2 regions of the Geobacillus sp. Sah69 genome follow, and region 2 is predicted to be linked to the other one. Evidence: predicted binding sites of a transcription regulator. Region 2 holds the regulator's gene; the other holds the start of a gene.
The links. Region 2 encodes CtsR, which represses protease genes until heat stress. Its sites were predicted from a motif close to ATGGTCAATAAAGGTCAAACA; they were not measured.
Positions count from the first base shown of each region.

Region 1: the regulator CtsR is predicted to act here: its motif matches at 1,406-1,426, upstream of clpP (ATP-dependent Clp endopeptidase proteolytic subunit ClpP).

Region 1 is NZ_LLKS01000069.1:30,656-34,324, forward strand. Features, by position in the region: gene AP057_RS14730 (sugar-binding transcriptional regulator) at 1-249, opposite strand, end outside; gene AP057_RS14735 (glutaredoxin family protein) at 372-617, opposite strand; partial or broken gene AP057_RS18195 (RNA polymerase factor sigma-54) at 647-1,022, opposite strand; tRNA gene AP057_RS14740 (tRNA-Arg) at 1,099-1,170, opposite strand; gene clpP (ATP-dependent Clp endopeptidase proteolytic subunit ClpP) at 1,486-2,076, shown strand; gene AP057_RS14750 (HPr family phosphocarrier protein) at 2,165-2,422, opposite strand; gene whiA (DNA-binding protein WhiA) at 2,437-3,399, opposite strand; gene yvcK (YvcK family protein) at 3,537-3,669, opposite strand, start outside.
Region 2 is NZ_LLKS01000022.1:58,575-62,243, reverse strand. Features, by position in the region: partial or broken rRNA gene AP057_RS04205 (23S ribosomal RNA) at 1-533, shown strand, start outside; rRNA gene rrf (5S ribosomal RNA) at 852-968, shown strand; gene ctsR (transcriptional regulator CtsR) at 1,243-1,704, shown strand; gene AP057_RS04190 (UvrB/UvrC motif-containing protein) at 1,719-2,267, shown strand; gene AP057_RS04185 (protein arginine kinase) at 2,272-3,363, shown strand; gene clpC (ATP-dependent protease ATP-binding subunit ClpC) at 3,360-3,669, shown strand, end outside.

The DNA of each region.
Region 1 (3,669 bases), on a different contig from region 2:
CGTATGAAGGAGCGCCTGGCCTTCCTCCGTCAACCGCATGCCCGACACATCAGCGGAAAGCAAGTTTTGTCCTTTCAAAAATTCTGTTTCCGACCGGAGAACCCGCTCGCTCATGCCGAGGCTCGCCGCCAGCGCCCGCCGCCCGATCGGCGCCATAAGCGAAATAGAGTACAAAATTTGATATCGTTTTTGCATAACGTCAAGCAAGTCGGGCGATAATTTTTTTAATGCCTCTACTAACGGTTGCATCGATCCTTCCCCTTAGCAGAACATAGGGATGTTTTTTGTCCCGGTATGACATATTATGTCCCGCCAATCGATAAGAAATTCCTCCCGCTCTATTTTCATTATAGCAGGAGGACGATAGCCGTTCAACTGTTTTGTGCCCGCTGCAACCGTTTTCTCACCATTTCTTTTTCAATCATCCCATACCCAATTTCTTCCCCGTCAAGCTCGACGACCGGAATCATCAACTGATATTTCTCGAGAAGCGCGTCGTCTTCATAAATATCGATCTCTTCCATCGTAAACCGATAGTCTGCCTGCAGCTCCGTCAAAACCGCTTTCGCTTTGTCGCAAAGCGGACAGTTCGTCTTCGTGTACAACCGGATGTGCATTGCGTTCTTCCTTTCTTTCACCGGTCGCATCAAGCTCCGGTGTATTGCTTTCGTTTCGCCGAAGAAGGAATGCGCAGCTGCTCCGCGGTATTTGGCGACCGTGCGGCGCGAAATGGCGATGCCGTATCGGCCATGAAGCAAATCGGCCAGCTGTTGGTCAGAAAGCGGCGCCTGTCGGTCTTCCGCCGCGATCAGCTCTTGGATGATCGATTTCACTTGAGCGGAGGAAGCCACCTCGATCGTTTCCGCCAGCTCGTCGCGCTCAGGAAGACGTTCCAGTTGCAGCAAGAGGCATCCCGCCAAATCGCGGGCGCCGACTCCCGGCGGGTCGAGCGACTGCACAAGGCGCAGCCCCCGTTCCATCTCTTGTTCCGATGCGGAAAACCGCGCCGCCAGCTCGGCAAGCAATGAAAAACGACCGCAAACGCGGTCGTATCAAGGGGGTTGGGAATCTCAATCCGAACTTGTCAGATCGTTGGAACGCCCTCGGCAGGATTCGAACCCACGCTAAGAGAACCGGAATCTCTCGTGCTATCCACTACACTACGAGGGCATGGAAGTTCATGATTTCTCTATTTCGTTCCGTCGCATGTTCTATTATAGCAGGATCGTGCAAAAATGCAAGGGGAAAATGCAATAAAAAAACAGGAAAAATTAGGCCTTTGTTCCTTCCACATCAATGCCACCGCCACAGGCAACTGGTTAAAAAAATAAAAAAGCGGTTATGATGAAAAGAGGGATATTCCCGCTAGCCGCGAATATGTTATAAAGAATGGGGAAGGTCGTTTTGTTTGACCTTCATTGACCATTCGTGTATGATGAAGGCGTACATATTGATCCATTAGGATGGAAAAGGAGGCGTTTTGGGATGTATTTGATTCCGACTGTCATCGAACAGACGAACCGCGGGGAGCGGGCGTACGACATTTATTCGCGCTTATTGAAAGACCGAATCGTGTTCCTTGGCAGCCCGATCGACGACCAAGTGGCCAACTCGATCGTGTCGCAGCTGTTGTTTTTGGCGGCGGAAGACCCGGACAAAGATATTTCCTTGTACATCAACAGCCCGGGCGGCTCGATCACAGCTGGCCTGGCGATTTACGACACGATGCAGTTCATCAAACCGGACGTATCGACAATTTGCATCGGCATGGCCGCTTCCATGGGGGCGTTTTTGCTTGCCGCCGGTGCGAAAGGGAAACGGTTCGCGCTTCCAAACAGTGAAATCATGATCCACCAACCGCTCGGCGGCGCCCAAGGGCAGGCGACGGAAATCGAAATCGCCGCGAAGCGCATTTTGTTCTTGCGCGACAAACTGAACCGCATTTTGGCGGAAAACACCGGCCAGCCGATCGAAGTGATCGAACGCGATACGGACCGCGACAACTTCATGACAGCGCAAAAAGCGATGGAATACGGCATTATCGACCGGGTGCTGACGCGTTCGGACGAAAAATAAGCCGAAACAATAAAGGCTGCTTCGGAAACGGAGCAGCCTTGTCTCATATTCGCCCGCGAACGCACCGACGGTCGTTCCGGCGCACCACTCACTTTTCTTTTTGCACATAGGCGGCGAGCTTTTCGATCGCTTCTTGCTCATCCGGACCGTCGGCAATGAGCGTGATCACCGCTCCATGGCCGATGGCGAGGCTCATCAAGCCCATAATGCTTTTCGCGTTCACCCGTTTTCCATCTTTTTCCAAAAACACATCAGCGGAAAAACGGTTCGCTTCTTGGACAAACAACGCCGCCGGGCGCGCCTGCAGCCCGGTTTCTAATTTTACTTTCACTTGTTTTTCCACCATTCTCCATCTCCCCTTTACAGCGATTTATGGAAATCGACCGGCTTTCCAGCCCGCAGCCGCTCCGCGATCTCATCAATTTTGCGCAGCCGGTGGTTGATGCCGGATTTGCTGATTTTGCCGCCGGCGACCATCTCGCCAAGCTCTTTCAGCGTCACGTCTTGATGCTCGATGCGAAGCTTCGCGATTTCCCGCAGCTTCGCTGGCAAGGCGTCGAGGCCGATCGTCTCGTCGATGTAGCGGATGTTTTCCACCTGGCGAAGCGCAGCGCCGATCGTTTTGTTCAAATTGGCTGTCTCGCAATTGACAAGCCGGTTGACCGAGTTGCGCATATCGCGGACGATGCGGATGTCTTCAAAGCGGAGCAGCGCCTGGTGAGCGCCGATGATGTTCAAAAACTCGGCAATTTTCTCTGCCTCTTTTAAATACGTAATAAACCCCTTTTTCCGTTCCAACATTTTCGCATTTAAAAAAAAGTGGCTGTTCATCAGTTCACATAAAGAGCGGTTATGATCCTCGTACAAAGAAAAAATCTCCAAGTGATACGAGGACGTCTCCGGATTGTTGACCGAGCCGCCGGCCAAAAACGCACCGCGCAAATACGAGCGCTTGCAGCACTTTTTCTTGACAAGTTCCGGATCGATGTCATGAATGAACGAAAAATCGCCGTTCCAAATGCAAAGATCACGGAGCAGCGGGGCGGCGCCGTCGGTAATGCGGACGATATACACGTTATTTTTCTTTAAACGCATTTTTTTGCGGACAAACAGCTCAACCGCGACGTCATACCCTTTTTTCAACAGCGTATAAATGCGCCGGGCGATCGCCGCATTTTCCGTTTGGACATCGACCGCCATCCGCCCGCCGGAAAACGACAGTGAGCCGTTCATGCGCAACAGCGCCGACAGCTCGGCCCGCAAGCAGCAGCGCTTGACCTCTAAATTCGTCAGCTCCTTCTTCGTTTCGGACGCAAAAGACATGATCGTTCCACCTCCATTCGCTCCCGTACCGGCCGGTTGGAGGTGCCCAACTCTCGGCGCGGCCATGCGGCCGCCGCCCCTCGCGCCCCGTCTCCTTGGCCTATGCGTATGCGGATCAGGCACACAGCGCCCGCCGTCTAGCAGCGGGGAAGCAGCCCGAGAAGGAGGGCGGCGACTTTCCCTGTATTATGGCGAATGACCCCATCATCGTACGTAACAATATCGTCACGGATCACCTGCACGCCGAGCGTGCCGCTGTCATCATGCACC
Region 2 (3,669 bases):
CAGGGACGAAAGTCGGGCTTAGTGATCCGGTGGTTCCGCATGGAAGGGCCATCGCTCAACGGATAAAAGCTACCCCGGGGATAACAGGCTGATCTCCCCCAAGAGTCCACATCGACGGGGAGGTTTGGCACCTCGATGTCGGCTCATCGCATCCTGGGGCTGTAGTCGGTCCCAAGGGTTGGGCTGTTCGCCCATTAAAGCGGTACGCGAGCTGGGTTCAGAACGTCGTGAGACAGTTCGGTCCCTATCCGTCGCGGGCGCAGGAAATTTGAGAGGAGCTGTCCTTAGTACGAGAGGACCGGGATGGACGCACCGCTGGTGTACCAGTTGTCCCGCCAGGGGCACCGCTGGGTAGCTATGTGCGGACGGGATAAGCGCTGAAAGCATCTAAGCGTGAAGCCCCCCTCAAGATGAGATTTCCCACCGCGTCAGGCGGGTAAGATCCCTCGAAGATGACGAGGTCGATAGGTCCGAGGTGGAAGCGTGGCGACACGTGGAGCTGACGGATACTAATCGATCGAGGGCTTAACCTAACAAGAAAAGTGGAGGCCGCCTGCTTATCGGCGAGGCGCGCTGGAGGGCCTGCGAGCGGGCTTAGCCCGCCGCAGCAGGACCGAAGCGTCGCGAGCCGATGGCGGCCGGAACTAGACAGCGAAAAGCGCAGGCGAGCGGTTCGCCGCGACGGGCAAATGTTCTTCACCCGCAGGGGTGCTAGCACCCCGAGGGGGAAGGTTATTTGACCCCGAGCGGCGGCGAGCCGGAGCTAGACAATGAAAAGTGAAAGCGCCCCGGCTTCTTCCTGAAACGGTTATCTAGTTTTCAGGGAACGAATTCCTGACAACCTCATATGGCCTAGTGGTGATAGCGGAGGGGAAACACCCGTTCCCATCCCGAACACGGAAGTTAAGCCCTCCAGCGCCGATGGTAGTTGGGGCCAGCGCCCCTGCAAGAGTAGGTCGCTGCTAGGCTAAGCAGAAAGCACGCCTTTTTCTTCATTAGGAGAAAAAGCGTGCTTTTTCGTTTATCTGACCGAGAAGCGTTTTACTGGGCGAAAAAACGGATATTCTATAGATAGTCTCCCTTGTTTCGGTAGCCCTTGCAATTTTTCGTCATACATTGTATAGTAAAAGCAAGGTCAAATATAGTCAAAGTCAACAAGATGGCGGTGATGCTTCTTCCCAAGGAATGCCCGTTTATTATTGGGCAGGGAGCAGCTTGGTTGTGAGGAAGGTGGGAGGTAGAGTGCCAAACATTTCCGACATTATCGAGCAATATTTGAAGCAAGTACTCAATATGAGCGACCAAGACATCGTTGAAATTAAACGAAGTGAAATTGCTAATAAATTCCGATGTGTTCCCTCGCAAATCAACTATGTCATCAACACGAGATTCACGCTCGAGCGCGGATATATTGTTGAAAGCAAGCGCGGTGGCGGCGGCTATATCCGCATTATGAAAGTAAAGACGAAAAGCGAGGCGCAGCTGATTGACCAGTTGCTCGAGCTGATCGACCACCGCATCAGCCAGTCGAGCGCCGAAGATGTGATAAAACGACTTATGGAAGAAAAGGTGATTTCGGAGCGGGAAGCGAAAATGATGTTGAGCGTGATGGATCGCTCCGTTTTATATATCGATTTGCCCGAGCGGGATGAACTGCGGGCGCGCATGTTAAAGGCGATGCTGACGTCGCTAAAGTATAAGTAGGGGAGGGGAAGGCATTGATTTGCCAAGAATGCAAGCAACGCCCGGCGACGATGCATTTTACGAAAATAGTCAACGGGGAAAAAACGGAATTTCACCTTTGCGAGCAATGCGCCAAAGAACATGGTCATACGTTTATGCTCTATGGCCATGACGACTTTCCGCTCAACAATTTGTTAGCGGGGCTTCTCAACTTTCAAGCTCCGATGAAAGAAGTGACGGCCAATGCGTTCCCGAATCCGGATTTGCTTCAATGCGAGACGTGCCAAATGACATACCACCAGTTTACGCAAATTGGGCGGTTCGGTTGCGCCGACTGCTATCGGACGTTTGCCCGTTACCTTCCGCCGATTTTAAAACGGCTTCATAGCGGAAATACTGCTCATTCAGGGAAAATTCCGAAGCGAAAAGGCGGCGTCCTCCATTTGCGGAAGCAGCTGGCCACGTTGAAACAAAAGCTTCAGGAATTAGTTGCCCGCGAGGAATTTGAGCGGGCGGCCGAGGTGCGCGACCAGATTCGTTCGTTAGAGGACGAACTTCGCCGACGTGGAGAGGGGGAGATGTAGCGGTATGTCATTTGGAAAGTTTTTCAACACAGCGGTCAGCGCTTGGATGAGCCAGGAGGGGCCGAATTCGGACATCGTGTTGAGCAGCCGCATCCGGCTGGCGCGCAATATTGTTGATTTTCGTTTCCCAACGCTGTTTAGCAGCGAAGAGGCGAAACAAATCGTTGCCTTGTTTGAGCGCGCGTTCGTCCATCGTCCGTATGGGGAAGCGGGACGGTTTGAACTGTTGAAAATGTCGGAGCTTCAACCGATTGAAAAACGGGTATTGGTGGAAAAGCACTTAATCAGCCCGCATTTGGCTGAAGATTCGCCGTTTGGCGCCTGCCTGCTTTCGGAAAATGAGGAAATCAGCATTATGATCAACGAGGAAGACCATATCCGCATTCAGTGTCTGTTTCCAGGGCTTCAGCTTGCCGAGGCGCTTGAGGCGGCGAGCGAGTTGGATGATTGGATTGAAGGGCATGTCAACTATGCGTTCGATGAACGGCTTGGTTACTTAACGAGCTGTCCGACGAACGTCGGAACGGGGTTGCGGGCGTCGGTGATGATGCATCTTCCGGCGCTGGTGCTGACGCAGCAGATCAACCGCATCATCCCTGCCATCAACCAGTTGGGACTCGTCGTCCGCGGCACGTACGGGGAAGGAAGTGAGGCTTTAGGGAACATTTTCCAAATTTCGAACCAAATTACGCTCGGAAAATCAGAAGAAGATATTGTCGCTGATTTGCATACGATCGTTGAGCAGCTCATCGCCCAAGAAAGGGCGGCTCGCCAGGCATTAGTGAAAACGTTGGGCATACAATTAGAAGACAAGGTATTCCGTTCATACGGCATATTGGCCAACTGCCGCGTCATCGATTCGAAGGAGGCGGCGCAATGCCTGTCGGATGTGCGTTTAGGGATCGATTTAGGATATATCAAAAACGTCTCGCGCAACATTTTAAATGAGCTGATGATTTTGACGCAGCCAGGATTTTTGCAACAATATGCCGGAGGGGTGCTTCGCCCTGAGGAACGGGATGTCCGCCGGGCGGCGTTGATTCGGGAACGCTTAAGGATGGAAACACGAAGAAAGATGGAGGGTGATGAACGATGATGTTTGGCAGATTTACGGAACGGGCGCAAAAAGTGCTGGCGTTGGCGCAAGAGGAAGCCATCCGCCTCGGCCATAACAATATCGGAACCGAACATATTTTGCTTGGGCTGATCCGTGAGGGGGAAGGAATCGCTGCTAAAGCGCTCATGGCGCTTGGACTTGACCCGGATAAAATCCAAAAAGAAGTCGAATCGCTCATCGGCCGCGGCAATGAAGTGTCCCATACGCTCCATTACACGCCGCGGGCGAAAAAAGTGATCGAGCTGTCAATGGACGAAGCGAGGAAACTTGGCCATTCGTATGTCG